Linked DNA regions of Lentisphaera araneosa HTCC2155. Each later gene encodes a partner of the first gene's protein in a complex. Links are inferred from orthologs where the notes say so. Each region holds a gene or a part of one and is shown in the gene's direction. Other genes may lie near its edges. The genes, in order: uvrA and mfd.

The links.
Region 2: the proteins of uvrA (region 1) and mfd are in contact, whole or in part, in a crystal structure (PDB 4DFC), measured with the Escherichia coli proteins. The link is inferred for Lentisphaera araneosa HTCC2155 from one-to-one orthologs.

What each region holds. Positions count from the first base shown.
Region 1 is NZ_ABCK01000015.1:99,554-114,679, reverse strand. The notes cover bases 4,848-8,176. They hold uvrA (excinuclease ABC subunit UvrA), read left to right. Parts: upstream 4,848-5,156; coding sequence 5,157-7,976; downstream 7,977-8,176. Other genes in these bases: LNTAR_RS15440 (TIGR02450 family Trp-rich protein), read left to right, coding at 7,973-8,170; LNTAR_RS15450 (hypothetical protein), read right to left, coding at 4,848-4,943. In the rest of the region: LNTAR_RS25890 (CCA tRNA nucleotidyltransferase), read right to left, coding at 1-156; methionine biosynthesis protein MetW, read right to left, coding at 157-753; homoserine O-acetyltransferase MetX, read right to left, coding at 746-1,903; biotin synthase BioB, read right to left, coding at 1,881-2,987; LNTAR_RS15455 (SH3 domain-containing protein), read right to left, coding at 2,990-4,231; more of LNTAR_RS15450, read right to left, coding at 4,245-4,847; LNTAR_RS15435 (hypothetical protein), read left to right, coding at 8,552-8,755; LNTAR_RS15430 (cupin domain-containing protein), read right to left, coding at 8,752-9,096; uxaC (glucuronate isomerase), read left to right, coding at 9,282-10,682; LNTAR_RS15420 (SDR family oxidoreductase), read left to right, coding at 10,692-11,519; LNTAR_RS15415 (gluconokinase), read left to right, coding at 11,522-12,001; LNTAR_RS15410 (nickel-dependent putative hexonate epimerase), read left to right, coding at 11,991-13,250; LNTAR_RS15405 (AraC family transcriptional regulator), read right to left, coding at 13,621-14,748; LNTAR_RS15400 (3-keto-disaccharide hydrolase), read left to right, coding at 14,928-15,126. UniProt on the Escherichia coli protein: The UvrABC repair system catalyzes the recognition and processing of DNA lesions. UvrA is an ATPase and a DNA-binding protein. A damage recognition complex composed of 2 UvrA and 2 UvrB subunits scans DNA for abnormalities.
Region 2 is NZ_ABCK01000001.1:365,664-381,173, reverse strand. Bases 5,231-8,943 are described here. They hold mfd (transcription-repair coupling factor), read left to right. Parts: upstream 5,231-5,554; coding sequence 5,555-8,743; downstream 8,744-8,943. Other genes in these bases: LNTAR_RS24845 (hypothetical protein), read right to left, coding at 8,786-8,943; LNTAR_RS24850 (GTP cyclohydrolase II), read left to right, coding at 5,231-5,528. In the rest of the region: murein biosynthesis integral membrane protein MurJ, read right to left, coding at 1-617; LNTAR_RS01335 (GSCFA domain-containing protein), read right to left, coding at 610-1,560; hisC (histidinol-phosphate transaminase), read left to right, coding at 1,649-2,758; LNTAR_RS01325 (hypothetical protein), read left to right, coding at 2,751-3,260; LNTAR_RS01320 (3,4-dihydroxy-2-butanone-4-phosphate synthase), read left to right, coding at 3,361-4,443; more of LNTAR_RS24850, read left to right, coding at 4,443-5,230; more of LNTAR_RS24845, read right to left, coding at 8,944-9,478; hisA (phosphoribosylformimino-5-aminoimidazole carboxamide ribotide isomerase), read right to left, coding at 9,462-10,229; LNTAR_RS24840 (sensor histidine kinase), read right to left, coding at 10,201-12,240; mutM (bifunctional DNA-formamidopyrimidine glycosylase/DNA-(apurinic or apyrimidinic site) lyase), read right to left, coding at 12,237-13,067; LNTAR_RS01285 (DUF4136 domain-containing protein), read right to left, coding at 13,076-13,585; LNTAR_RS01280 (formylglycine-generating enzyme family protein), read right to left, coding at 13,582-14,409; nth (endonuclease III), read right to left, coding at 14,530-15,168; tRNA (adenosine(37)-N6)-threonylcarbamoyltransferase complex transferase subunit TsaD, read right to left, coding at 15,168-15,510. UniProt on the Escherichia coli protein: Couples transcription and DNA repair by recognizing RNA polymerase (RNAP) stalled at DNA lesions. Mediates ATP-dependent release of RNAP and its truncated transcript from the DNA, and recruitment of nucleotide excision repair machinery to the damaged site.

The sequences.
Region 1 (15,126 bases):
ATACCCAAGTGATTTACTTAGGTCTTTAAAATCGTAAGGATGTATAGCTGAGGCAATATCAATGTCAACTACATCAATACCTAAGAGTCGATCTCGTACAGCGCCGCCAACTATGTAGATGTCTTTGCCGAAGATTTCACAAAAGTCCGGATACATTTAGTGGCTCTCCAGGGTGAAGACACTGAATTCTGAGAATAAATTTTTGTTAAATGACTTTAAAAAATGATCGCCGCCAGGATACACATGAGTAATGCGAAAACTTTCTTTTTCACACATGGAATAAAAATCGCGGATAGAGCCTAGGTGAATATTGGGAGTGTTATACCATTCATAGGGAAGATGTTTAGTGTTGGGCATCATTCCCTTGAGAGTGATTTGGAGTCGTGACTTCCAGTAAGCTAGGTTGTGCACAGAAACAATAACTTTCTTCCCAACTCGTAGTGCTTCTCGAATGAGTTTGTCAGGGTTGTGAACTTGTTGCATTGTTTGACTAATTACGACAAAATCAAAGCTCTTATCCTGGAAAAAACTCATGCCTTCTTCAAGGTCGAGTTGTAGGACGGGAACTGCGTTGGCAATACAGTCGATGACTTCTTGCTGACTCACATCAATCCCTTGGACTTCGCAAGATTTTTCAAGTTTAAGGTGTTTGAGTAATTTGCCTTTGCCGCAACCAAGGTCTAGGACACGAGATTTTTCTTTGATTAAAGATGTGATGATCGAGAAGTTGGCATCAAGTAATTGTTTATGCATTGGAGCAACTCTCGAGTTGTTGTTCAAGGAAATTGCCAATGATAGGAGCGAGTACGTCAACTTCTAGCAAAAAAGCATCATGACCTGCATCGCTTTTGATGTTACAATAAGTTGCTGTGCGATGATTTTCTGCTAAAGCGTTAACGATTTCAACTGATTGATACGGCGGGAAAAGCCAATCACTAGAAAAGGAGATGATACAAAATTGACAAAGACTCTTAGCTAGAGCTTGTGCAAGGCTTTTGTCTTCACCTTCCTCAGCTAAATTAAAATAATCCATTGCACGGGTGATATACAGGTAGGAATTGGCGTCGAAACGATTAACGAATTGGCGACCTTGGTAATTAAGATAGCTTTCCACTTGGAAATTGTGGGTGAATTCGTAATTAACATCATCCATTTCTTGGAGTTTACGACCAAATTTATTTTGCATCGAAACATCAGATAGATAAGTCATATGCGCAATCATTCGGGCAATAGAGAGGCCTTTTTCGGGTTGAGTTCCTTTCGGGTAATTGCCGTCATCAAAGTTTTCGTCTTTGATGATGGATTCACGTCCAACCCAGTTGAAACCAATACTCAACGGAGAACATTGAGCAGCAGTTGCAATAGGGATGCATGAATGAACTTTTTCAGGGTAAGTTACCGCCCATTGCAAGGCTTGCATGCCACCTAAAGAACCACCTGCAACGGCCAACCATTTTTCAACGTCTAGATGTTTCATAAGTTCATTTTGAACGTTGACCATGTCGTAGATAGTTGTCATGGGGAAATCTAAATTATAGCTTTCTCCAGTTTCAGGAGAAGTAGACTGGGGACCCGTAGTTCCATAGCAGGAACTTAAGATGTTACTGCAGACGATAAAATACTTATTTGTGTCAAAGCTTTTTCCCGGGCCAACCATTTCGTCCCACCAACCAGGCTTGCGGTCATCTTCTGAATGTCGGCCAGCTACATGTGCTGAGCCCGTAAGGGCATGGCAAATAAGAATGGCATTACTTTTTTCAGCATTGAGTTCACCATAGCTTTCATAGCAGACTTGAACTTCGTTGAGATTTTTGCCACAACGAAGTCGAAAGGGCTCCTCTTTTGAAGCGAAGCTGAAAAATTGTTCTTTGACGAGCATTTTAGCTGCAGGTGCTTGGGGCACAACCTTCGGGTTTAGTTGTTTTTGGATTTAGGATTGAAGGATTATCATCAATCGAAAACTTTTTAGAGGAAGCTTCATCATCTTCGATATTGAAGGCTGCTTCATTTTCAATTTCAAAACCAGCATCTTTAATGAGACGGAAAACTTTATTTTTGCGATCTCCGCGAGTGACTAAATAACCTTCCACAAAAACTGAGTTGGCGGCGTAGAGTGCAAGACTCTGGAGTCCACGTAAATGACCTTCACGACCACCACCCATACGGATTTCAGCTTTTGGATTGAGGAAGCGGAACAAGCAGAGGATGCGAACGCAACGAATTGGGTCCAGTTGGTCGAAGTCGAAGATGCGATTGCCCTCAACAGGAACGAGAAAATTCACGGGGATAGAAGGAACGCCCAAGCGACGGACTTCGAGAGCAACATCGACGACGTCATTATCGCTTTCACCCATACCAGCAATCATGCCAGAACAGTTCTCTAAACCAGCTTTGCGCGAATTGCGCAAAGTTTCGAGACGATCTTCATAAGTGTGAGTGGTGACGATTTCTGGTGTGTGAGATTCAGAAGTGTTGAGATTGTGATTGAGGCGATCGAGACCAGCATCCTTGAGTTTTTTTGCTTGTTCGTATTCAACGAAACCGGCAGATAAACAAGTCTTAATTCCCACTTCATCCTGGATTCGCTGGATGATATTTGCGAACTGATCCGTTCGTTTGTCATTTAAACCCGTACCAGACGAAACCATGCAATAACGGTAGACACCGCGCTCTTTGGCTTGACGAGCTTCTTCAACAATCTCGTCTTCTGGCTTTAAAGCATATTTATTGACGGGGAGGTCTGAATCCTTTGATTGTCCACAGTAACCACAGTCCTCAGGGCAGAGGCCATTTTGAACATTGTTGATTTGGTGGATTTTAACTTTCTTACCAAAAGTTTTCATGCGAACATCGCCAGCAGCAGAGGCGAGTTTGAGAAGGTCAATTTCTGGGGATGCAAGAATTTCTAAGCATTCTTCACGGCTAAAGTCCTCATTAGCGAGAGCTTTACTTGTCCAAAGTTGGTATTTATTTGACTCTGAAGTCATTGTTACTTCCTAATGATTTTATATTTGTCCATATGGAAAACAGGACGAGACCAGCCTTCCTTACGTTTTTTTATTCCAGTCATGGCGATCTCCTGCTCATACAAAGTGTGCAGGTTTTCTACCTTGCCGATTACATAGCACAGAGGATAATACTCTTTGTCAATTTTTACAGCCAAAGCGAAATCAACTATTTGTCTATCTTCTTCTCGAACTGGCATGATGATACCTTTGATAGCCGTTTGCCCTTGCTGGACAAGGAGTTCAATCTCATCGATATTCCCTAATTGAGCAGTGATTTCTTCTGAGGCTTGGATTTCGAATTCATCTCGGCTGATGTCATTTTCAACATTGTTGACCACTTCGATTTTTTCTTTGCCTCTTAGGATATCTTCATTTTTCTCATAAATTTCTTTTTCAGCTTGGTTAATTTCGCTGATTTTGTTTTCATTATTCTTTTTTAACTCAGTTAATTTCTTCTCAAGTTCGTCACGCTCTTTTTCGGCTTGTGCGATCTCATCACGAAATTGTTGTTCGATTTTTGCGAGTTCAGCACGTCGCTCATCAAAGTTATAACTCTTTTTAATGGCCGCATTAACCTCTTTACTAACTTCATTGTCAGCAGTTGGATTCGCTGGTTTTATGGGGATAGCCTTAATATCCTGAGTTTCAGTTTCTTCGACTTTTGCGGTCTTAGTTTCAGTTTTATCTATTTTGACAAATTGTTTGCTGACCCAAGCGTTCATCCAGGGTTGAGCTTTGATTTTTAACCAAGTATTATTTTTGCGATAAAGGACTTCAACTCTTGCTCCTACGGGCGCCGTGCCCAGTGGAGAAAATTCAATTCCTGCTCCTGCATAGGCTTGAACATTCTTAGGCTTTACTTTGCCTTCTTCATCAACGTGCTTGGCAGCAATCCACGCTGAGCTGTGTTCGGGGGCAACAATTTGTAGCCAATCATCAGTTTCTTTAATAATTTCAACTTTGCTATCGCGTTTGATGCGATCAATAATTTCAAAACGAACAGAAGGGCGGGCGCGAACATTGAGGCGATTTGTAATAACCACCCCCTGTTGACGTTCGAGGACGATTTTAGCAGGAGGCTCAACTTTTTCTTTTATTGGAGCGACTTCGTTTACAGCTTTTGGCTCAGTCTTTGGAGCTTCAATACCTTCAATGACAGGCTGTTCGTTGGCAAGGCTAAATAAATTTAAAAGTAGACAAATGGATAATAAAATATATTTCATGGTTTAGGGAATCCTATTTGAGGATAAGTAAGGCAAAGCATAGAGTCGCGAGCTCAAGGTATTCTCGGTGACTATTGATTTGGTCTTCGAATTCTAAGTTTTGCAGTTTAGTTTTAAGGTAGGGAGAAAGGAAATAGATGCCTGCAAAGCAGAGGGCTACGGGAACGATCTGTTCAGTAAATAAACAAGGAATGACGGCACAGCCAATCGTTAGGTAGAGGCACATATTTTGAATGTTGGCATCTTTGTTTTTGAGTTCTGCTAAGAATCTAACACTTAAAGTATATGCAGGAAAAAGAGGTACGAGAATGAGCCACCAACTTAAGCCTTTATGGAGTAGATAGGCAATGGCGGCTAAGCGGAATAAAATAACAATTTGAGTGATGGCGACGGGGGCTTGAGAAAGCTTCAGGTCATGGGCTTTGTTGATGGAGTTGCCAAAGTTGAGTATTTGGAAATTATTTGACCAAGATAAGAGGGCGTTGATGATAAAACTTCCAAGAATCACGGCACCAGCATTGGATTGTTGCTGGAAAAATAAAATAATCTGCGCACAGAGCCAGAGCGCAAGGCCATTGATAAATCCAGCGATGGGAAGGTAGACACAGTTTTCACAGTTAAATTCACTGACTTGATCGCGTTTGTGTCCAGAGAAGATTGCCCATGCGCGCTGTAGTGCTTCTAGGTGGCTATTATTTTCGAAGGTTTTCAAGATTTGCTATCTCCATAATGTTTCGGCTAAGTTAGCACGAAGAGCTTTTTTATCACCTAAAGAATTTCTCGCTTTATTGAAAAAAGCCTAGAAAGTCAGCAGTCTAATCACTTCGAGATGACAAATTAATCTTTACATGGCCTTTTTGCGCTGGAGAATTGATATATTCAGCCAGTCTTCCATATTTAGTGAATTAAATTTAAAGGACTTCAAATGGAAGATATTTTTATTAAAGGGGCTCGCCACCACAATTTAAAAAATGTGGATGTGCGAATTCCGCGAAATAAGCTAGTGGTTGTCACCGGCCTGAGTGGTTCAGGTAAATCATCTCTCGCTTTTGACACGCTCTATGCTGAAGGGCAAAGACGTTATGTGGAGAGCTTGTCATCTTATGCACGTCAATTCATGGATCAGATGGAAAAGCCGGAAGTAGAGCAAATCACGGGGCTTTCACCCGCTATTGCCATTGAGCAGCGTGGGGGCGTGGGTAGTCCACGTTCGATTGTCGCAACAAGTACTGAAATCTATGACTACTTGCGATTGATGTATGCGCATGTGGGTAAACGTCATTGTCCTCAATGCGGTGAACGAGTTCAGAGTCAGAGTGCCGAAGCGATTGTGCGCAAAGCGCAAAGTTTTCCTGAAGAGAAAAAAATGCTTATCCTCTCTCCCTTAGTTGAGGGAAGAAAAGGTGAACACAAGGAAGTTTTTGAAAAAGCCGTGCGCGACGGTTTTGCTCGCGTTCGCGTAGATGGCGAAATGTGTCGTTTAGAAGACGTGCCCAATTTAGATAAAAATTTCAAGCACAATGTCGACCTTGTTGTGGACCGTATCAAAACGGGCTCAAAGAGTAGTCGTCTGACTGATTCAGTGGAGACTGCGCTCACTTATGGTGGCGGCTCGATTATTTTTCAAGTAGAAAATGAGCAGGGGGAATGGGATGAACACAAGCTTTCAGAACATTTAGCTTGTGATGCCTGCAATATAAGCTTTTCGGAACTGCAAGCACGTGACTTTTCATTCAATAGTCCCTATGGTGCTTGTGGAGAATGTCATGGTTTAGGGTCTGTTCAGACTCTTGATATCGACATGATTGTTCCCGATAAACGCAAGCCAGTGAAAGATGCTTTCCCATTCTGGAAAAAAGGTCCTCGCCGCTTGGTTTTCTACTACAAGAATTTACTTGAGTCAGTTGGCAAGGCCTATGACTTTGAACTGACCACTCGCTTTGAAGACTTAAGCGAGAAACAACGTGATGTCTTGCTTTACGGTACCGGAAAAGCTATCCGCATGGTGTATAAGAATGCTGGACGTTGGTATGATGTCAATAAACCTTTTGAAGGTGTAGCGCGAAATATCACTCGGCGCATGAATGAAACGGGTTCAGATCGTCAACGTGAAAAAATTCTTAGCCTCATGGTTCGACGCGAATGTGGATCATGTCACGGGGATCGCCTCAAACCGGAATCATTGGCGGTCACTGTCAAAGATATGCCCATTAACCATTTTTTACGCATGTCGATTGCGGACGCCGCAGAATTCATCCAGAATCTAGACTTTAATGAAACCGAAAAAGTCATTGCAGGAGAAGTGAGTCGCGAAATTGATTCACGCTTAGGTTTTCTTAACGCTGTAGGTCTTAATTATCTCAACCTCAATCGTGAATCTTCTTCTCTCTCTGGTGGGGAAGCGCAGCGAATTCGCTTAGCGACTCAGTTGGGGGCGGGCTTAGTGGGAGTTCTCTACATTCTAGATGAACCGAGCATTGGTTTACACCAACGCGATAACGACAGACTTTTAGCTACCCTAGAACATTTACGTGGTTTGGGAAATACCGTTGTTGTTGTCGAGCACGATACAGACACCATTTTACGTGCGGATTATCTCATCGACATGGGGCCCATGGCAGGTCGCTTAGGTGGTGAAATTGTTTTTGCAGGTCCGCCAAAAGAAATTATGAAAGCCGATACACTTACGGGCCAGTACATGAGTGGCAAGAAGGAAATCGCGATTCCCGCAAAGCGAGAAAAGGGCAATGGTAAGAGTATTAAAATTAAGGCTGCGGCAGAGAATAATTTACAGAAAGTGAATGTGAGCGTGCCGCTAGGTAAATTTGTCTGTGTGACGGGTGTTTCGGGTTCGGGTAAATCAACACTTGTTCACGAAATTCTCAAGAAAAGTATCAACAAGCATTTAGGCATTGGGCGTGAACGTCCAGGAAAAGTTCGTTCGGTTGAAGGTCTAGAAGAAATCGACAAGCAGATCGTAATTACGCAGTCACCCATTGGCAAAACTCCTCGATCAAACCCTGCGACGTACACGGGAGCTTTTGATCAAATCCGAACTCTTTATGCCTCCACACCAGATGCAAAGGCACGGGCTTATAAACCGGGACGCTTTAGTTTTAATGTCAAAGGTGGCCGTTGCGAAGAGTGCAAAGGCGATGGTTATCGCAAGATTGAAATGAACTTTCTTCCGGACGTTTTTGTGGAATGCGAAGTTTGTCGCGGGCGTCGCTACAATACCGAAACTTTGAGTGTGCTCTACAAAGGTCGCAGTATTGCCGATGTTTTAGAAATGACCATTGACGAAGCCTACGAGTTCTTTGATAAGGTGCCGAAGCTCAAAAAGATTTTGGGGACATTAGAAGAAGTCGGTTTGGGTTACTTACACATGGGACAAGCGGCAACGACTTTATCGGGTGGTGAGGCCCAACGTGTGAAATTAGCTTCTGAACTTTGTCGTATTCCACGTGGTCATACGATGTATATTTTGGATGAACCGACAACGGGTTTGCATATAGCCGATATTGATCGACTCTTACAAGTACTTCATCGTTTGCGTGATGCAGGTAATAGTTTGATTGTCATCGAGCACAATTTAGACGTTATCAAGACTGCGGACTGGATTATAGATATGGGACCTGAAGGCGGTGCCGGCGGCGGTCAAGTTATGGTCAGTGGGACACCTGAAAAAGTTGCGAAGTGCGCAGCATCATTTACGGGTCAGTATTTGAAGCCCATACTGAAATGATGGATTTTAAGCACCTTTTAGACTCCAAGTGGACGGCGGTCGAAATTATTGATCGTCAAAAGCATTTTACGGTGATTGCTACGAATGAGAAAGCAAAAACGGCTCAGCTCAAACCTTTATTAAAAGGTAAGAGCCGCGCCGTTAGTTTAGTTGAGTTGCGCAATCCGCAAAAATGGCAGAGTGGCTGGCTTTAGAAATTAAAAAGGGACGACTTCAAAATTTGTGTTAACGTAGATTTTCTCTATATAAAATCTGTCATCAAGATCCTCATGGCTTAACTGGTCTTGCTCTTCCCTAACACAAGAAAAGCAAAGAAAGCAGATAAATAGTAAGGCCAATATTATTTTTACGCTCAATTTCATACACTAAATATCCTAATCATAAGTAATCAATTGAGTGTACTTCAATAAAGCTCAATGAGACAGAAGTTATTTTCTTTGGAGATCATTGATCTAGTCAATAATTATAGATCTATTTATCATATATCTTAATAATTATATTTATCCTCGCTGAAAAGAAGTCATTGAGATCCAAAAGAAATGGATTAGATTGACTTAAATTATGAGGAAATAGATATGTCCAATCAAGGTTCTACAGGAAATGTTTTAGCTGCGATCTGTAGCTTTTTTATCCCCGGACTAGGTCAATTAGTCCAAGGGCGCTTAATGAAAGCCGCCATCCATTTTGTTTTATGTTCTTTACTTTGGATTATTTTGTTGGGTTGGATTGTCCACATTTGGTCAATTTGGGATGCAGCCTGCTGGAAACCTAAGTCTTAATCAAAGTATTCGTCGTCGGGGTCGAAAGCGGGAACGGGGATATTGACTATTTTCATTTTACCAATGGCGCTATGACGGCAACCTGGTTTGATTAGTATAGTTGAATCCTTGCGAACGGGGATGAGTTCGCCATCGAGTTCCATGTGACCTTCACCTTCTAAAATGAGATAGATTTCGGTCATCTTTTTGTGGTAGTGCAATTCTGAATCTTGCTTAATGTCAACCATATGAATGCTGGCAATTTGATCGGGGTCATCTGTAAAGGCGCGACGTGTGGTCCCGCAAGGGCAATTCACTGTATAGAGCTCATCAAAATTCACCACAGAATAATTTTTATCCATAAATCAACCTTTTTGTTTTTAAGGTACAATGGTGTTTAATTGCATGCAAATAATTCAAATACTGGATTTTGAATAAATTTGCCTAAAAGGAATAATTGCGTAAAAACCTATATAATTTCGTATTTTGCAAATTGTGAATTTGTCCCACTATCTTTAGTTTAGCTCAAACAAGTAAGGATTAAGAAATGAAAAAATTTATGGATGACAATTTTCTGCTGAGTAACGCGGTGGCAGAAGACCTCTATCACAATCATGCGGCTAAAATGCCTATTATTGACTACCACAACCATTTACCTCCAGAAGATATTGCTAGCGACCGTTGTTTTGCCAATATGGCAGAGGCGACTTTAGAAGGTGACCATTATAAATGGCGCGGAATGCGCAGCAATGGCATTGAAGAGCGCTTCATCACTGGCGATGCCAAGCCAGAAGAGAAGTGGCAGAAATGGGCTGAGACCATTCCTTTCACCATGCGCAATCCCTTGTATCACTGGCAGCACCTTGAACTGCAACGTTATTTTGGTGTTAATGATTTACTCAATGGTGATAAGGCCCGAAAAATTTATGAGACATGTAATGAACAACTGGCGAATCAATCGCATTCCTGTAGGAATTTGCTAAGACAGCAAAATGTCGAGGTTTTATGTACGACTGATGATCCAGCGGATAATTTGCAGTTTCACCAAGTTTGCAGTGAAGAAATCGAAGACTTTAAAGCTTTGCCAACTTTTAGACCTGACAAAGCTTTAGCTCTGGATGATTTATATGCTTGGAATGAATGGATTGATAAACTCGCACAGATTGCGGATCAAGAAGTCAAGAGTTTTGACGGTGCCTTACAGGTGCTCAAAGATCGCCACAACTATTTCCACGAACGCGGTTGCCGCCTCTCGGATCATGGTTTACCAAGAGCTTATTACACGGACTATACGGCGAGTGAACTTGATGCGGCCTTCGCAAAAGCTCGTGCCAAGACGGAGCTGAGTGATCAAGAAAAAGAAATTCTGTGTACAGCTTTTATGCAGGGATTTGGACGTTGGAATGCCGAGAAGGGCTGGGCAATGCAATTGCATTTAGGCCCCATGAGAAACAATAGCACTCGCCGCTTTGAAACTGTGGGACGAGACGCGGGTTTTGACTCCATGAATGACCTACCAATTGCTGAAAAACTCTCGCGTTTTATGGATAGTCTCGATGTGAAAAATGAGCTTCCCAAAACGATCTTGTATAACCTCAATCCGAAAGACAATGCCGTTCTCGGAACAATGATTGGCAATTTCCAAGATGGTGGACAAGCCGGTAAAATCCAGTTTGGTTCAGGTTGGTGGTTTCTCGATCAACTCGACGGAATGGAGAAGCAAATGAATGACCTCTCTAACTTCGGCCTCATTAGTAAATTTGTGGGCATGTTGACGGACTCGCGTTCTTTCTTGTCCTTTCCTCGGCACGAATACTTCCGTCGCTTACTCTGCGACTTATTTGCGCGAGATGTGGCCCAGGGGAAACTACCTGATGACCGCAAGTTCTTGGCTCAGTTGATCGAAGATATCTGTTATAATAATGCGAAAAATTACTTTAAATTTTAGGAGAAAACAATGAGTTTAAAAGATAAAATATGTGTAGTGACTGGCGCGGCTGGAGTTCTTTGTTCAGCACTTGTGGAAGCTTTATTGGAAGAGGGTGCAAAAGTCGCACTTCTCGGTCGTACAGAAAGTAAATTAATTGATCTTAAGAATCGTTTGGCGGATAAGGGCTATGATCAAACTCTAGTAGTAGCCGCCGATGTGCTCGATCCTCAAAGTTTAAAACTAGCCAAAGAAAGTATCAACAAGAATTGGGGTCCGGTTTACCTTCTCGTCAATGGAGCGGGTGGCAATCATCCAAAAGCAACTGCACCCGCAGAACAAATGGGCGATGACACAGCCATGGAAGATAGCTTCTTTGGACTTGATGCCGATGCTTATTCTCAGGTTTTTGATTTGAATTTCAAGGGTTCATTTATCCCGGCACAAATCTTTGGGGAAGACATGATCGAAGTGGGTGAGGGAAATATTATCAATATCTCCTCCATGTCGGCATCGCGTCCGCTAACAAAAGTAGGCGCTTATTCAAATGCGAAAGCCGCCGTGGATAGTTTCACTCAGTGGCTCTCGGTTCATTTGGCGGAGAAAAATATTCGTGTCAATGCTATTGCGCCGGGCTTTTTTGTGTCCGATCAAAACCGTTTCCTACTCTATGAACAAGATGGTGAAACCCTTACAGCACGTGGACAAAAAATTATTAATAATACGCCGATGCATGAGTTCGGTGAGCCTGAAGATCTCAAGGGTTCAATGAAGTTTTTAGCAGGGCCAGGATCGCGTTTTATCACGGGTATCGTCTTGCCAGTTGACGGCGGTTTCTCAGCTTTCTCAGGAGTTTAAGCATGGTTTTCGTGGTAATGGGGGTGAGCGGCTGTGGAAAATCTACCATTGGAGAAGCTTTGGCAGACTTACTCAATTTCCCTTTTCATGATGGTGATGACTTCCACCCCAAAGCGAATATTGACAAAATGTCATCGGGGCAAGCTCTTAATGACGATGATCGTCAACCTTGGTTAGATATTTTAGCTGTTAATATCCAACTTTGGAACCGTGGCGAAGGTGCGGTTTTGGCTTGTTCAGCACTCAAAGAAAAATACCGCGAAACTTTATCGAAATTTGGTGAGGTGACATTTGTTTATCTCAAAGGAAGTCGCGAAGTTATCTTAGAAAGAATGAAGCAACGCGATCACTTTATGAAGCCCGAAATGCTCGACAGTCAATTTGCCACATTAGAGGAGCCTCAAGAGGCACTTACGGTTGATATTAGTCAAAGTACGGATGAGATTATAAAAGAATTACAGGAGAAGATCAATGTTAATTAATGATGGTTCAGCAGAGAGAGTGATTAGCCGTGATGAACTTCACGCTCATCTTGATCAATTTATTAAAGTTCATGCCGAGGGTGTTCGTCGTTTGCTTCTACTGCCACCCGATCATACGCGTTTGAATTCCCGTGCAGGTGAGATTACGGCCTATTTATACCAGCAACTCAAAGACCGCTGTGAAATCAATATTATGCCTGCTTTAGGAACTCATGTTCCGATGACACCTGAACAATTGCATTTAATGTTTGGCAAGGACATACCTTTAGATTCTTATATGCCTCACGATTGGCGCAATGCCCTAGAAATTTTGGGTGAATTATCTGCCCAAAGAATTCAAGAACTCTCGGAAGGCAAGTTAGACTTTCCTATGGAGGTCGCGGTTAATAAAGAAGTTCTCAATAATTATGACCTAATCATTTCTATTGGACAAATTGTTCCTCACGAAGTGATTGGTATGGCCAATTACACCAAAAACGTGATGATTGGTGTGGGCGGTGGCGATACCATTAATAAATCTCATTACCTTGGTGCAGTCTACGGAATGGAGCGCATTATGGGTGAGACAGATAGTCCTGTTCGTCGTGCGCTCAATGAAAGCTACGACCAATTTGTCCGTCCTCGCGTTAACCTACAATTCATCCTTACCGTCATTGCTAAAGAAGATGATGAACTTGTCCTACGAGGTCTCTACTCCGGAGAGAACGATGATGTTTTTGAAACCGCTTGTGAACTCAGTCGTGAAGTTAACCTCGACAAGCTTGAGAAACCCATAAATAAATGTGTGGTTTACCTCGATCCAGAGGAATTTAACTCAACTTGGCTTGGTAATAAGGCCGTTTATCGTACTCGCAAAGCTATGGCTGATAATGGTGAGCTCATTGTTTTAGCGCCCGAATTGCATACTTTTGGTGAAGATAGTGAAATTGATCGCCTCATTAGAAAGTATGGTTATATAGGAACGGATCAAACATTAAAAGACGTGGCGGAGAATGCGGAACTCGCAAATAATTTATCTGCAGCGGCACACCTCATCCACGGGACTTCAGATGGGCGTTTCAAAATCACTTATTGCCCAGGGCCTGACGTGAGTCGTGAAGAGATTTGTTCAGTTGGTTTTGATTATCAAACTTACGAAGAAGCTTCAAAAAAATATGACCCAAACAAACTCAAAGATGGTTGGAATGATGTGGACGGTGAAGAAGTCTTTTTCGTTTCTAATCCAGCTTTAGGTCTCTGGACGGTTTAAGGGGAAGTCGTCAGTTCGCAGTACACTTCGCGTGCAGTTTGGAGGGTTGAATATTTCTAAAGATATGGAAGACATATGCCGGACAGGAGCCCGGCGATCCCAACTGTTTGAGGCGGTATGCCGGACAGGAGCTCGGTGTTCCCATGTGTTTTAACATTTTCAGAGAAACTCATAGATAATATATAAATTGATTTTTTTAATGATAATAGTGGAGGTGCCGAAGGTACTAAGCATAATTTAGCCTATGGTTTTAACCATAGGAGTTTAATTAAAAAGTAAGTCCCGTTCTGAAGGAACGGCGCACAGACCATGAACGATTGTTGATGTAATCAATGATTTTTTCTGCAACCTCCAACCTCCAACCTGCAAGCTATTTCTTAAAAAAGATGGCGCGACGTCCGTGTTTTTTAATGAAAAGTTGATTCATTTGGTCCACGGATGAAAAACCACTTTGCTGTGAGATTTGTGATAAATTGAGCTGTGATGAGCCCTGTAATAATTGCAAGGCTTTTTTTAGGCGTCGTTCATCAATAAAATGTTTGGGACTCTGCTGCAGTTCTTCTCGGAAAGCGTATTCGAGCCATCGTCTTGATCTGCCCAAGTAATCACAAATCATTTGTACATTGAGTGATTGATCAAATTGTTCTTCAATGAAATCGAGGGCGCGTTTGATTTCAGGGTGTTTCGGGGTGAAGATTTCGGTGGACTTTCTGGTTTTGACTTTGAGAGGAGGAATAATGAGCTCATGTTGGCAGGCTTCTTGGCGCATCAACATATCTAAAGCTTTTGCCGCTTCAAAACCAATTTTCTGGTCATCTCGTTCAATGCTCGAGAGGGGAGGAGAGGAGAACTCACAACTCACTGTATCATTATTAGAGCCGAGGATGGCGATGTCTTCGGGGACGCGCAAAGCCATTTCTTCACAAGCTTCTAAGAGTATTTGAGCTCGAGGATCGTGCGCAGCTAAGATGGCACAGGGAAGTTTGAGGCTTTTAAGGAATTCATGAATCAGTTCATCTTGCTCCAGGAAGTTGGCGCCAAAAGTAACCTCGAGTTTTTCGCATGTTTTTGTTTTCTTAGAGAGCTCCTTATGGAATCCTTGGTACATGCGTTCAGAAAAAACGGTTTCACTTAATCCAAAGTAGGCAAAGTTTTGAAATCCGCGTTCAAAAAAGTGTTGGGCAGCTAATTGACCCATCTGATAAAAGTCAGGGCAAACACGTGGTAAATCCGATTTCTGTAGAGTGCCAGAAATGTTGACGCAGGGAACCGAATGTTTTTTGAGGTGGTCGAGATCAGTTTTATTGCGCACGACGGCAATGATTCCATCTATGGCATCAAGATTAATTTCGGAGATTTTTAAGTCGTGAGTTTCTGGATTGGTAATCAACTTCCATTTGTCGCGTTCTTGGTTGCAGTAGGAACGAATTCCGTAAGCTGTTTTTTCCCAATGACTAGAGCCCATGGGGAAGGCTAAGGCAATCCTTTTTTTGTTCATTTGCAATTTCCTTGATTTTGCAAAATATAAATGAACTTATGATTTTTTGCAAATTAGCTCAAAAACGAGCAAATTAGTCAAATGTTCCTTTTGATTTAAGCTGTAACAAAATTGTTTTAGGTTTCTTGAGGCCTTATTTTTGATCAAATATTATAATAATGACTAAAAATAGGCAAATTATGAAAAACAAAATCCTCCTTATGTTAATCGCAGGCTTAGTCTTCTCATGTGTTAGCACACCACAAAAACAAGCTCTTTATTCAGATCCAGAATTTAAAGACTGTATGAATGTCTATAATGACGGACACTACGAACTTAAAGATGGCGTGGTTCACATGACCTCTAAAAAGAATTTCTTCTTCCCGACTAAGAAACGCT
Region 2 (15,510 bases), on another replicon or contig:
GCGGATCTTAAAAGTATAAAAACTTGTAAGAGGCCCGAGAAAACTAAAGAAAAAGCGAGTAGATAAATAGTTGATTTTTCATCAAGATTTGTAAAAATTGCAAAACAAGACGCCGCTATCAAACAAACATTCATGGTGGATGACATGAGTGCAGGAAGTGAGTATTTGCTGTACAGGTTATGAATACTAGCAAGTAAACCAGCTAAGCATATAAAAGGTAGGTAGGGCATCATAACACTTCCCAAGTAAACTAGTTCCTGGCTCTCATTAGAAATGATGCCTAAAGAAAAAAGAATGAACAAAATCGCAATACCACATAGAGCGAGAAAGGTATTGAAGGTTGCCGTTAGTGTTAGTATTTTTGAAGCGTAAGAGTTGGGGTCTTGTTCATTGTTTTTTTTATCCGCAAGTAAAGGGATGAAAGCATTGGCTAGGGCACCTTCCCCGAAAATTCTTCTCGCTAGATTGGGTAATGCAACTGCATATTTAAAATAGCCGATCAGTGGGGATGTCCCAAAAAGGTAGGCATAAAGCATTTCTCTTACTAATCCGCTAAGGCGACCCGTTAAGTTGCCTACACCAGAAATAATTGCGTTGATGGTGTTTTTTTTAGACATTGATAGCCAGTAAACTCGAAGGGTATTTTTTAAGAAAACCGTGAGCTTTCTTTTGACGGGAAAGTATAAATTTCTGACTGTCTTCACTCTCAGGATTTAAAAGCTTATGTTCAAACATGCTACTAATTTTTTGGGCTTCTAAAAAGTATTTTTCAGAGGCTTGGTCAAAACTTGATTTGATAAATTTATCTAAGATATAAGCAGTGGCTTCATCGCTTGGGTGCGCCATGTCCTCAGAATAGAAGCGGTAATCCCTTAGATCATCCATCATAATTTCGTAGGCTGGAAAATAGAAACAATTTTCATTGTGTTTAACGAGTTTTTCAATGGCTAAATGGAGGGTCGATTTACTGATTTGATTATCTCTGAAATCATCTCTTAGGTGTCTTACGGGACTAACTGTGAATATGATTTTTAATTCAGGCTTGTTTTCTTGAAGCTTTAAAATGGTTTGATTCCAAGTTTTGTAAATACTATCAAGATCAAGCATCTGTCTTTTGAATAGCTGACTGGGTAATTTATGGCAGTTGGCGACAACTTCATTATTTGTTAATAAGCGATAAGCCCAGGCGGTCCCGAAAGTGACTAAAAGGACGTCCGCATTATTGATCTGCTCTAAAAGTTCGGTTTGTGTGTCATTAATAAATTTAATGGGATCGCTTTGTGTTCCTTGGATAAATGGAAAAACTTCGCGTTTTTCATGAATCACGCATTCATTTTTTGACCACACTTTCCCCTCTAAGCTATTGTTGATTAAATCGGCAATACTTTGTGGATTATAGAGAACTCCAGTAGGGTTTGAATAAACCTTTACACCTGATTTTTGAAGGAGTTTAGAGCTCTTATCGGCAAAGCAAGAACCAAGAGAAATAAAAGAGTTTTGCCAACTGAGTCTTTCGGGACAAGTTTGTTGAGGAATAATCTCTGTTCTGAAAAGTTTCATGCTTTTTTTGAGTCCCGAGTGAAAGTTAGCAAGTCAGCTTTATCTTAGGGGCATTTTTCAGAGAATAAACTCAATTTTAGGTAAGGTAATGAAAATACTTGATAAAATCAACGAGCCTGTGAGCAAAGTCCGCCCCTATCAGCCGGGTCGACCCATAGAAGATGTGGCGAGAGATTTTGGTTTGAACCCAGATGAGATTGTAAAAATAGCTTCAAACGAAAGTGTTTTAGGTGTTTCACCCAAAGCGCAGAAAGCTCTCATTGAATGTGTTTCAAACTTACACCGATATCCTGATGCTGGTGCCTGGGAGCTAAGAGACAAGCTCTCGAAAAAAATGAACTTAGAGCCAGATCAATTCATCTTTGGTGCAGGCTCCAATGAGATTTTAGTTTTTTTAGCACAAGTTTTTTTAGGACCAGGCAAAGCCGTTGTAGCTTCAGCACACGCATTTGTTATATATAAAATCCTCACTGCAATGATGGGCGGCGATTTTATTGAAGTTCCGGTGAAAGCTGGACTTCAGCACGATCTAGATGCTATGGCAAAAGCGATCACTCCAGAAACATCGCTCGTTTTTGTTTGTAATCCGAATAATCCGACGGGTACTTTGATCTCTCAAGAAGAGATAGATAACTTCATGGAGCAAGTCCCTGATGATGTCTTAGTTGTGTTTGACGAAGCTTACGCAGAAATATGTCTTGGGGAAATGCCTGATACTTTATCTTTCGTTAAGAAGGGTAAAACGTGCATAGTGTTAAGAACATTTTCAAAAGCTTATGGTTTAGCTGGAATTAGAATTGGTTACGGTATGGCATCAGCAGAATTAGTGAGTGAATTAAACAAACCACGCCAACCCTTTAACGCCAACCTCGCAGCTCAAAATATGGCTGTTGCCGCACTCGATGATGACGAGTTTTTGCAAGACTCAATAGAAGCCTATAGATCAGCGAAACAGTACTACGAACAACTCTGTAATGAATTGGAACTCGAATTTATACCTTCCTACGCAAATTTTGTCTTGATTAAAACTGGGAATGGTGGTGATATCGCTCAAAAACTTATGGCACTTGGTGTCATTGTGCGTCCTTTACAACCTTATCTTTTAGACGATTGGATTCGCGTAAGTTTTGGTACAGCCGAAGAAAATCAAGCTTTTGGTTCAGCCATTAAGCAATTGCGTCAATCTAACGATGTTTAATTTTCAATTCATAGATAATCACAAACCCAATACTGAATTTCAGTATGAGGGACACAGTGTGTTTCTAAAAGCGAAAACCTATGCAGGAAAATATATTTTTTCCGAATTGGGAGATGAGCATGAAGATCTTTATGTTTTAGTCAGTAACGAAAATGATTTCCCAGCACTTCACTTTCACCTTCATCACGATTTGCCGATGGGCAATCGCGCCGACCTTCTTGATTGCCCATGGATATTTGAAGAGGGTGACTTTGAATCCGATACTTTTGCCAAGAGTATTTTTAATCAGGTTGAAAAGCAAAATTTTACTTACAAAAAACAAAGCGAATATAGAGGTTTAGTGAAGATTGATAGTTGGGAAGGAGAGGGTGAGTGTCCCTTTGCTTTTGCGCTCTATTTTTGCGAAACGAGCCCAAGTTCACCTTATTTTATTATATGTGAATATGGCGATGGACCAGAATCCCAGATCTGCTGTATGATTGGAGAAAAGATCATAACTTAAGTTTTGAGTCATTCTATTGATAATGGGTTATCAATAGTGTATTTGACTATTAGGTTTTTGGGGTTACATAGGGTAAATTATTTTTAATGGAATTTTATAAATGAGTCTAGACAGAGATACAGAAAAAGTTTTAGATAAGCTTAAATCAGGGGATCGAGTCGTCGTTGCGGATGATGATAAATATTACCTTGTTTTTGCGGCTGCCGCGTGCACTTCAGCTTATGTAACTTTTATGATGAACGATTGTCGTGGCCAAGTTCAAATAGCACTTAAAAAATCATCTCCTTTGAACTCAGTATTAAGTCGTCAGACTTTTGAACTGAATAATACCTTAAAAACGGGTATAAACGCTAACGATCGCTGCCACTGTATTTTAAGGATGATAGACGAGCATGTACAAGCGGGTGATTTTATAAGTCCAGGTTTTCTGAAAGTTAACTGGATTTCTCATGGTGCTGCTTTGGTCAAACCTGGTATTGCGGAAGCTGCATATGATTTAGCACGTTTATCGGAGCACTCAGAAGGAAGTGTTTTTTGTCAACTTTTAGATGAAGAAGCCAACGGCTTAAGTGAAGAGCAAGTTAAGTACTTTGCGTCTGATAATGATTTAGCGATTACTGATTTAAACGATGTTATTGAATATCGTTTAAATAAAGAACCTTTAGTAGAAGCTCTCAATATCGTAAATATGCCAACTGATTACGGGGACTTTCGACTTCATGTTTATAATGTTATTTACGACCCTGCTAGGGGGATTGATTTAGTTTTAACTTGTGGGAAAGACAAATTTGATGAAGATGAAACTGTTTTAGTAAGAGTTCATAGTGAATGGTCGATTGGTAATATTGTTAATCGCTTAAAAAACGAAGAGGGTTCATCTTTAAATAGAGCGATGAAACAAGTAGCTGATGAAGGTTCGGGCATCATTGTATTTTTGAGGAATACTCCTGAACAAGCAGCCAATTCTGGTTTGTTTAGTGACTCTAAGCGTCCAACAGATATATGGATGGAAAATGGTGAAATCAAAACTTTGCGACCTAAGGATGGTATGGCTTATGGCTTGGGTGCTCAAATTTTAAGAGATTTAGGCGTGCGTAAAATGAGGCTTATGAGCAATAGCCCTTCCAGCTTCATTGGGATTAATAACTACGGTTTAGAAATCGTTGAACAGGTGAAGTATTAATGAATCAACTCAAAGATAGACTCGAAAAAAAGTTAGATCACTTACGTCGTGGTGAATTGCTTTATTACAAAGCAGAAAAGTCCGAAGATGTTTATGCTTTTTGTTTTTTGAACAAGAGTGCAGAATTAAAAATAGCTGATTTGATGACTTATGGTGGTCCACTATCTTTACTTGTGAGTGACCAGAGTGAAATCTGTCAGTCTCGAGAGATTATTGAAGATTGTACAGTCTTGCCATGTGAGTTTACTCCACAAGGACTCATTAATGTTTTTAATAATCAGTCTGAAACAGAAGATAGAGTCCTCTTACGAGTCGTAAAAAATCACGATATATTAGAGAATCTATCAGTTGAAGGACGAATCGTAGAGTTTGCTTCAAATGTTGAAGGTGACGAACACTGCCTTATCTACACAAAGATTTATAACAAAGTCAATGTTGATTCCAGTTTATTGTTGAACGAGGAGGACGTGAGTTTATCACGCTTCTTTAATCCACGATTAATCGAGATGACGGGGATGACTGAACTCGATCTTCAGCAAGGTAGTTTTAAACTCTATTCATTCTATTCGGAAATTGATGCTCGCTACCATTGGGCTTTTGTGTGTGATGAAAAAAAAGAAGAGAAGAAAACTCCTCTTGTACGAATCGAATCTGAGTGTTTAACTGGTCATGTTTTTGGTTCTTTACTGTGCGACTGCGGAGATCAGTTAAGCAAAGGTTTAGAGGAAATCAAAGAATACGGCTATGGTGCTCTCGTCTACCTAAGGCAAGAAGGTCGTGGAATTGGCTTAAAAGCTAAACTTGACGCTTATTATTTACAACAATTCCATGGCATGGACACAGTAGATGCCAATATAGCGGTTGGCATGCCTGAAGATGCAAGGGATTACTTGATCGGTGCTCAAATAATTAACTACCTTAAATTTGAACCGCTTAAATTATTGACGAATAACCCTGCGAAAATCACCGGTTTGAATCGTTATGGCTTATCCGTGGAACAACAGGTTTCTCACATCATTCCACCTTCTAAGCACAATAAGCGTTATTTGGACACTAAACGAGATCGTATGGGACATAGAATTTAGGTTCTATTCCCCTGTAGGAGTTCATTGTGTTTAATTCATTTGTTAAAAATTTTGACGAAATACTCCAATCCCTCCCCAATCAAAAAGAAACAAAGCTTTCAGATCCAGAGCTCGTAAATTTAGCTCTAGCTAAAAATGTGAGTGATCACACAAGGTTGCTTTGTGTTTTTGAAACGTCATCGAAAGCAGAAAGTTGTTTTAATGAGTTCAAGAAATATCAAAGTGCATCTTTATTACCGAATGTAGACTTACTCCTCTACCCAGAATTCAATTCTGATCAAGTTGAATATGATATAGATTTAGAACGCTCACGTACACTGAATCAATTGTTGCAAAACCGTGGTGAGCCTCAAGTTCTTATCTGTTCAGTTGCCTCATTACTTTGCGCCGTGACTCCGCCAGGTTTGCTGAATTCGCAAAGTTTAATACTGAAACTAGCCGATGAGCAATATGCCCCTGAGAAGCTTTGCGAAATTTTCACAGAGATGGGCTTTGATAACGAAGCCCAAGTAAGCTTACCCGGAGAATTTAGTCTTCGGGGCGGCATTCTAGATGTTTTTTCACCTGATCAAAAGTTTCCTGTCCGCATAGATTTTTTTGATGATGAAATTGATTCGCTTCGTTTATTCGACGTGGACTCACAAAAATCAATTGCCGATGCAAAATCATACCAAGTGAGCCCAGTAGAAAAGTGTGGTTTAGAGCCTCGAGGTATCTTGGAGTATATAAAAGGCTTTAAGCTTTGTGTTGTGGAAGAAGAATCAATTGATCGACATCTTGAGCGATATCAGGAAAAGGTCCAACTTAGCTTGTGGGATGAAATTAAGAACTCCATTGAACTTGTGTCCGATATAGATATACAAGCTGACTATAATATTAAAGATTTTCCTGTAGCTGCTTTAGCACCTGTCTATCGCAGTACATTACCTGAAGTGGAAAGGTCAATTCACCAAGCGCATCAAAAGTTTCTGATTGATCGAGTTAAGTCCTGGATTAATAAGTCCTGGTCTGTCCATGTTTTTTGTGGCAGTGAAGCAGGAGTAGAACGTTTAAATGAAGTCCTCGAACTCGGTAATAAAAAGAATTTGTTATTATACCCTGTCTCACTTCACTACGGCTTTATTGTACCAGAGTTAAAATATGCTGTACTTAGTGAGCAAGAGTTATTTGGACGACCAATTGAAGAAACGAAAGATGTGTCGTATAGCTCTCAACTTCAGAAGAATTTAGAATATGAGCCAGAACTCAACGAAGGTGATTTTGCGGTGCACGCAAACTACGGAATTTGCCGCTACTTAGGCATTAAAGTGAAAAACTCCCAAGAGTTTCTTCTTTTAGAATTTGCTGACGATCGCAAACTCTATTTACCACTCGATTCGTCTCATTTATTGATGCGTTATATCGGCGGCAAAAAATCCGTACCCAAATTAGCTCGCTTGGGGACAGGCTTTTGGCAAAAATCTTTAGATAAAGCCGAAAATTCAGCCAGAGACTACGCAGCTGAGTTACTTCGTCTTCAAGCCGCTCGAGAACATAGCGAGGGGATTTCTTTTCCCAAAGATAATCATTGGCAAAGTCTTTTTGAGGAGAGTTTTCCCTATGAAGAAACTCCCGATCAGCTAAGCGCCATAGAAGAAGTCAAAAAGGACATGGAAAGAGCTAAACCAATGGATCGCTTACTCTGCGGTGATGTGGGTTTTGGTAAAACTGAAGTTGCCATGCGAGCTGCCTTTAAAGCTGTCATGAGTTCTCATCAAGTCGCAATAGTGGTGCCAACGACAGTTTTGGCTCAACAGCACTTTCACTCTTTTTCTCAGAGGATGTCAGATTTTCCGATTAAGATTGCGACCTTGAGTCGTTTTATCAGTAAAAAAGATCAGAAACAAGTCTTAAAAGAAATGGCTGAAGGTGAAGTCGATATTGTGGTAGGAACTCATCGTTTATTGCAAAAAGATATTAACTTTCAAAAATTGGGTTTATTGGTCGTTGATGAAGAGCAACGTTTTGGCGTCGAAAGTAAAGAAGCTTTGAAGCGCATGCGAGTCAATGTGGATATCCTCTCCATGTCGGCAACGCCAATTCCAAGGACACTCTATCTTTCCATGACGGGTTTGAGAGATTTCTCGACAATTTTGACGGCGCCGCATAACCGTAAACCTGTACGTACGATTGTGACAAAAGAAAATGATGAAATCATAGAGGTCGCCATTAGGCGTGAACTGGAGCGAGGAGGGCAGGTTTATTATCTTCATAATCGTGTGAAGACTATTGAAAATGTGGCTCTTAAACTGAAGAGGCAATTTCCAGAAGCTAATATTTTGATTGGTCATGGTCAGATGGATGAAGAAGAACTCGAGATGGTGATGAATGAATTTACCGATGGAGATGGGCAGATTTTAGTTTGTACAACAATCATTGAGTCAGGAATGGATATACGCAATGCCAATACAATGGTCATCGATCGTGCTGACCGCTTTGGCTTATCCTCACTCTATCAACTTCGCGGCCGTGTAGGGCGTGATCATCGTCAAGCTTATTGTTACTTACTGATGCCTCGTGATGAAGCTATTATGGATAATGCTAAAGAAAGACTTAGCGCTCTTCGCAAACACACTCATCCTGGAGCAGGCTTTAAACTCGCTATGCGTGACCTCGAGATTCGTGGAGCGGGGAATATGTTGGGCTCGCAACAGAGTGGTCATATTGCTGCCGTGGGCTTTGAATTATATTGTCAACTTCTTAAAAAATCAGTCGAAGATTTAAAGGGTAGTATTCATCAAGACACAAGTACTAGTTTTAGCGCCGATTTTATTCATTATGGTTTTCAGTCTATTGATAATAAAATCCCCGTGGCACTGACACCGCAGTATATAGAATCAGATGATGTTCGCCTAGAAATGTATAAGCGCTTTTCTACAGCAGTGAAGTATAATGAAATTATTAGTTTAGAAGATGAACTCAAAGATCGTTTTGGAAACTTTACGAGCGAAGTAAAAGCTTATGTGGTGATTCACAAAATCAAATCTTTATGTAACTTACTAGAGTTTCATTCATGTGAGATCAAAGAGTCCTCGCTTTACCTTGAAGGCAATGACGGTCTCTATTGCGAGGCTCGCAAAATCCCCAAATTAAAACAAAAAGGCTATGCGGCATTAGATGAAGTGGAGCAAGGCTTAAGAAATATTGCGAAACGTTTTAAAGTTAAACTTGTTTAACTGACTAAAAAACTATTAGTTTACAATAGTAATCCTTGGTGATTAGAGTTTTTTATATTCTGGGATTGAGGGGGTTTTTGAATGTTCGTTTTCCAGTAAAAAGCGGCAATAATGATGTTCTGAACTGACTCGTTTAAACTCATTAAAACTACATTCCTTAATATCAGTAGCTAAGCGTTTCCAAGTGAATTGATTAAGATCTAACTTTAGGTCTTCAGCCGCTTCATTTAGACAAGCCTTGAGGCGTACGGGACAATGATAATAAATACTTGAAATGAATTTATAATCTTCACTAAATAGCTTTTCTAAAATCTCATCAAAAAAAGCCTCGGATTCTCTTAGCCTAAGGCGAGAGCCATAGCGCGATTTTCCTTTGCTCTTTAAATGACTGATTTGAGCTTTGCCCTGTTTCTTGCGAACCATGTATTTTCGTATGTTTTTATGATCGATGAGCTTTCCACCCTTATATAATCCGACGGCTGCACGACCCGCTTCCATGAGAAGGATAATATAATCTTCGTCATCCGTCAGTTGAACAGTGTTAAGGTATTCAAACAAAGCTTGTCCATCTAGGGGAGCAGGGTAAGAGAGTGGAAGACGAAAAGAAAAGAGTTTCTTATTGTTTTCAGTGCAGGAGAAACCATGCTTCTCACGATCCCCAAGAATCAATAAACCTGAATTTGCGAGCTTCGCAAAAAAATCAGGATTGTCGAGGAATTTATAGAGACGACTCATACTGATTGTTGAAGGCAAGGGCTTCGGTATATTTGATGTCTTTGCCACCAAAAATATCTAGAGCACTACCAATAGTTAAATGAACGCGATTCTGACTTAAATTCGTAATTTTCTCAAGATCATCTAGTGATTTTGCACCTCCCGCATAAGTAGAAATGAGTGGTGACTTATCTGTGAGCAGTTCGACTAAATTCATATCTACTCCTTTGCACATGCCTTCCACATCAACAGCGTGAATGAGGAACTCGTCACAGTACTGAGAGAAAAAGTCGAGTGATTTTTCATTGAGTTCCGTTTCTGTGAACTTGGTCCAACGATCAGTAACGATCCAGTATTTGCCATCTCTAATGCGGCAGGAGAGGTCGAGGATGAGTTTACCTTTTCCAGTGATCTTAACCAGCTCATCTAACTTTCCTTGATCAAACTGACCATTTGAAAATACGTGAGAGGTTACAATTAAATGAGAAGCGCCTTGGTCTAACCAAAATCGAGCATTTTGATCATTGATGCCACCGCCAATTTGCAGTCCGCCTGGCCAGGCTTTTAAAGCATTTTTTGCGGCTTCATCATTGCCTGGGCCCAACTTAATCACATGGCCACCACTTAAGCTATCTTTACGGTAGAGTTCAGCATAATAGGCTGAATCATTTTCGGAAACAAAATTAGTGTCAGGAGACTCAGAATCATCGAGGGTTCCTCCCACAATTTGTTTTACTTGTCCATTATGAAGGTCTATGCAAGGTCTGAACATTTTCTATTTCCATATCGTATCGTGTTATATTTTCTTGACTCGGTGCATTGTATAAGGGGAGGAAAATAAAGAACTCAGTACCTTTATCAACAACACTCTCAAGGTGTATCCAGCCATTGTGGCTTGAAGCAGTACCAAAAACCATAGAAAGCCCCATGCCGGTACCTTTACCCACTGGTTTAGTTGTGAAGAAAGGTTCAAAAACTTTTTCCATGACATCTTCTGGAATACCACTTCCATTATCTTTGACCCTTATACAACAATAATTACTAGGGATCAAGTTTTCAGCAGCATGTTCCCAGCCCTGAGTATTTTCATAAGCCAATTCACAACGCATGGTGATTTTTGCGCGTTCTACATCTTCTAAAGCATCGCGAGCATTGATCAGTAGGTTGAGAATCATTTGTTCAAGTTGGGTTCTATCACCGCGGATATAGATTGGGTCAGGTGAGTTGAGGAGTTTGATTTTAATTTGTGTAGTGCAACTCGGTTTAAATAGTTCCCAACTCGAATTTAAGACATCTTCGATTTTGAGTTTCTTAAGTTCAAAATTACCTTTTTTAGCGAAGCTCAAGAGTTTTGAAGTCAGATCAGAAGCACGGTTTACTGCGTAGCGAATATTCCCTACAATACGTTCTTTTTCATTTAAGTCAGACTTATTGTCAAATGAGTCAAGAGAACCTTGGATGGAATGTAATAAATTGTTGAAATCGTGGGCAACTCCACCCGCTAAGCGACCGACAGATTCGAGTCTTTGCAGATGAGATACCTGGTTAGTGAGTTGGTCACGTTGATGAGTTAGTTGATGACGGGCCGTTGTTTCACGACCTGTCAGTAGGATAAGCTTTGTTTTACCTGCATATAAAATGGAGGCAATAAAGTCGATAGATATATATTCATCTTCAGTAGATTTAATAATTGACTCAAAATTAAAGTCACGCATTTCAGGCGAGTTTTCAGTTGCTTTCCAAATTTCTTTAAAACTCATACGATTTTTAATGATATCTTCAAATATCTTATCTGGGCAACCTTCTATATCGAGAAGAATATCATCCATATGAGTTTCTTGAAGCTTATGAAAGGGATGTCCTGAGCGTAAAATAAGTCTTTTGTTAACATCGGTAGGGTAACCTTTGGAATTAACTAAAAAGATTAGGTCAGGGCTATTTTCGACAAAGAGAGCAAAACGGCCCTCCCAATCACGTGAGTGTTGGCTAATTAGATTTCCATAAGAATAAGTACTTAAAATAGCGCGTAAAAAATCCATAGGGTTACGTTCTTCCCCATCTTTTTTACCATACTCATTAAGCCTCAGGTAAATGGTGACAATAACACTTAGCCATATAATAATAAACGCACGTGAGACGAACAGTTGATTCATCTTCAACCAAAATTGATCTGAGTGATAGTTTGAGATTAGGCTATATACGTAGGTATCGACGACTTGTGTCAAAAGAAAAGAGATGACAACACTAAAATAGGTCCCGAAATTACGGTTTTTGAAAATTTGAAAAACCACAGGTAAGACGAGTAAGTCTGCGACAATGGCACCAAGTGAAGCGGCGGTATTAATACGTATTTTTTCAAAGAACTCAAAAAAGAACTGGCGCTTCTCAGCATCTACCATAAAGCCATACCATTGTGTTTGAGTCTGACTGATGGTGTTAAGTAGAAAGAAGCTACCAGATACAACAACACAAGCTACTGTTAATCGTTGAGCGGCAATCGGTCCATCTAGTGTGTAGGTAATGAGTAATGACGCCATGAAAGTCGTTAATAAAAGCGATGAAGAAATATTCATCTGAACGTCAATGAATTCGTAAACTAAGCTAATGTCAGCAGCGTTAACAAGTTGAGCAAATACGAGGATGAAGCTAACGACCATGTAATAGGAAGTGAGACCAATAACCTTTCTTAAGGAGTGCATGGAGATAATCAATACTGCAAGAAAAGTAAGCTCTAAGAAGCAAAGGCTCAGAGCTGGGAGCATCTCCATAAAGTGATTATTCATTTCTGGCACCCTGGGCAATAAAAACTAGATCGACCAGCTTGGACAATGCGTTTGATTATTTTGTCGCATTGCACGCAATCCTCACCTTCACGGCCATAGACATTGAGTTGTTGGTGAAACCAACCTTCACTGCCATCGGGCGCTTGGAAATCAATAATTGTAGTGCCGCCTGCATCAATAGCACTTTGAAGCACAGACTGACTATGATTAATTAGATTGAGACAGTCTTTTTTTCTAAGTTTTTGCGTTTTGCGCAAAGGAGAAATCCCACAGCGAAAAAGTGTTTCACTCGCATAGATATTGCCAATGCCGCAAACGGTTCGGGGATCCATGATAAAGTTTTTTATGGGTTTGGTTTTGGAACGCGATAAATCCCAGAGGTATTCTTGGCTGTAACTTTCGTCAAAGGGCTCAGGTCCTAAATGAGAAAGGGCTTGAGGATCAGTTGTCGAATCTAAGGGAGCTGTAATTACGCGAAACTCACCAAAACGCCTTGGGTCACAATAACGTAGTTCTTGATCGTTATCTAAACGAATACTAATGTGTTCATGCTTTTTTCGCTCTTCAGTGAGTTTACAAATGCGCCAACTTCCAGTCATTCCCAAATGAGAAAGAATCCATTTTTGATCATCAAATTCAAAAAGAAGGTATTTTGATCTTCTTTTTAAACGAGTGATCTTTTTGCCTGAAAATGTTTTGTTGAATAAAGCAGCATCTAATTCTTGCCGTAAGCGAGGTGTATAGAAGTGAAAACTTTTTATCGTCTCACCTTCTATATAGGGCGCAAGCGCATTTTTTACTGTTTCAACTTCTGGGAGTTCAGGCATTGCTCAACTTATTTTTTAGTGAGATCAGGTGGAAAATATTGAAGCATGTCGCTAACGATACGATGAAACTTTTCTTGTGAAAAAGTAATCGCATTAAAGCCATAGGAGGTTGCCTGCCAAATGACTTCGTTTTTTCGAGTATCGACAAATTCAATCACTAAGTATCGCTCTTGGCTTTCCACAAAGTAAAAATCAGTACCAGCATAATAACTACGGTGATAGAGACCACCGTGAGCGGTCACCATGCGTTCATTTGTGACGATTTGATAACGTGGTTTAATGACTAAGTCTGCAGGGTCAGCCACAGATGCTTTTGGTTTAAATACTAAGCCTTTTAACTCCAAGCCGTTGATTAAAGATGTCTCTAAACGTTGGCGATTAAGGGTCTTGCTTTTGATGCTGGGTACAAAAGAAAAACTTTTGTACTGAGAAAAGTCAATACCAGGTTGGAAGTCATATTTTACTGAGCTACATGAGCTTAGTAAAACAAAGCTTAGTATAAAAACTAAATGTTTCATTTTTTACTTAGTGGCTCACCTAAGACAATGCGGAAACCAAGAACGAAGTACTTGGAATCAGGTGGGTTAATGAAACGTGCAGAAGGACGACAAGCAGCAGGGTCTAAGAGCCAGCAGCCACCTTTAGCAATTTTATTTGCACCATCTTTGTTAAATGGGTTCACAGCATCATCAATATCAACTTTTTGGAGTTGGTGAGCAGGGTTCTCATAGTATTCGAGTTCTTGGAAGTCGCAGCCATCCATGACCCATTCCCAAACATTGCCCTGCATATCGTAAAAGCCCCAGTTATTAGGCTCTTTAGTACCAACTTCGTGTGCTCTTTCGTTTGAGTTTTTGAAGTACCAAGAAATTGTTTCAATATCTTCGACAAAATCTTCATCTGAACCACCACGACAAACATACTCCCACTCAGCTTCTGTAGGCAAACGGTAAACGTAAGGCTCTGGCAAGCGACCAGCTTCGCGTTCGAGTTCAGTAAGTTTTTTACAGAAAGTCACAGCATTGTCCCAACTCACTTTTTCAACAGGATAGTTAGATGAGCCTTCTTGATCTTTAAACATACTTGGATTCTTTTTGATAACTTCCTGGTACTGAAATTCAGTAATAGGATGTAAGCTCATCCAAAAAGAACGAGTCATATGTACACGGTGACGAGGGCGTTCATTTACATGGCCGTCATCTTTACCTTTATAGTAAGAGCCAGAAGTGATTTTTTTCATTTGAATTTCAACGTTTTCCATTTCGAAAAAATCACCAAAATCTTCTCTTGGGTAATCATCAATGATTGAAGGGCCAACTGGGCCGCGATTCTCTAATTCCATTAGATATTATATCCTTATTTATTTTAAATTCGCACACTTTAGCATGACTTATTCGCAAACCAAATTTCTTAATTATATTTTAACTAAGTTGTAAGGTTCTTCTGCTTAATAAAAAATCATCTATGATTTCTTTATACCTTTACGTCCATAAATACTGCAGATAGGGCATGCTTGGGGATCGTGACCACGAGCGGGGCAGAATTCTCTGCCAAAATAAATGATTTGCAAATGGAGGGCAATCCAAGTTTCTTTTGGAAAGAGACGCTTGAGATCTTTTTCTGTTTGTTCAACAGATTTACCTGTAGATAAGCCCCATCGGTAAGCTAAACGATGGATATGTGTATCGACGGCAAAAGCTGGGACTTCAAAAGCTTGAGACATAACTACTGAAGCCGTTTTATGTCCGACGCCTGGAAGTTCTTCTAGTGCATCGAAGTCACACGGAACTTGTCCTTGGTGTTTTTCGACTAAAATCCTAGAGAGTTCACTAATGGCTTTCGATTTACGTGGTGAAAGTCCACAGGGGCGAATGATAGCTTTTATATCGTCGACATCTTTGTGCATCATGTCAAATGGATTATCGGCTAATTCAAAGAGTGCGGGGGTAAATGTGTTCACACGAGCATCGGTACATTGAGCTGATAACAAGACGGCAATTAAAAGAGTGTAGGGGTCTTTATGATTGAGTGGGATTGGAGGCTTGGGGTAAAGTTTTTGCAAAATATTTAAAATATCAGCAACTTTTTCTGATTTTTTCATTAGTTGAACACAGGAAGTTTTTCGATTATAGGAGCGCGGCCACTTGCTTCGACAAAGTCGCCAGTAAAGTTGGGGTCTTTTAGGTAATGATAACCCAAGCCTGCAATCATTGCAGCATTATCGGTGCAATACTTAGGAGGTGTTAAGACAAGTTCTTTAGCTGTTTGAATCGCCATTTTTTGAACGCGTTCACGAATAGCGCTGTTACAGGCAACGCCTCCGCAAAGTAATAATGTTCGTGCCCCGTAGCTTTCGGCAGCCATTTTTAATTTGGTCGAAAGTACATCGACAATGGCGTCTTGATAAGAGGCTAATAAGTCGGGGAGGTCGCCATCGGGAACC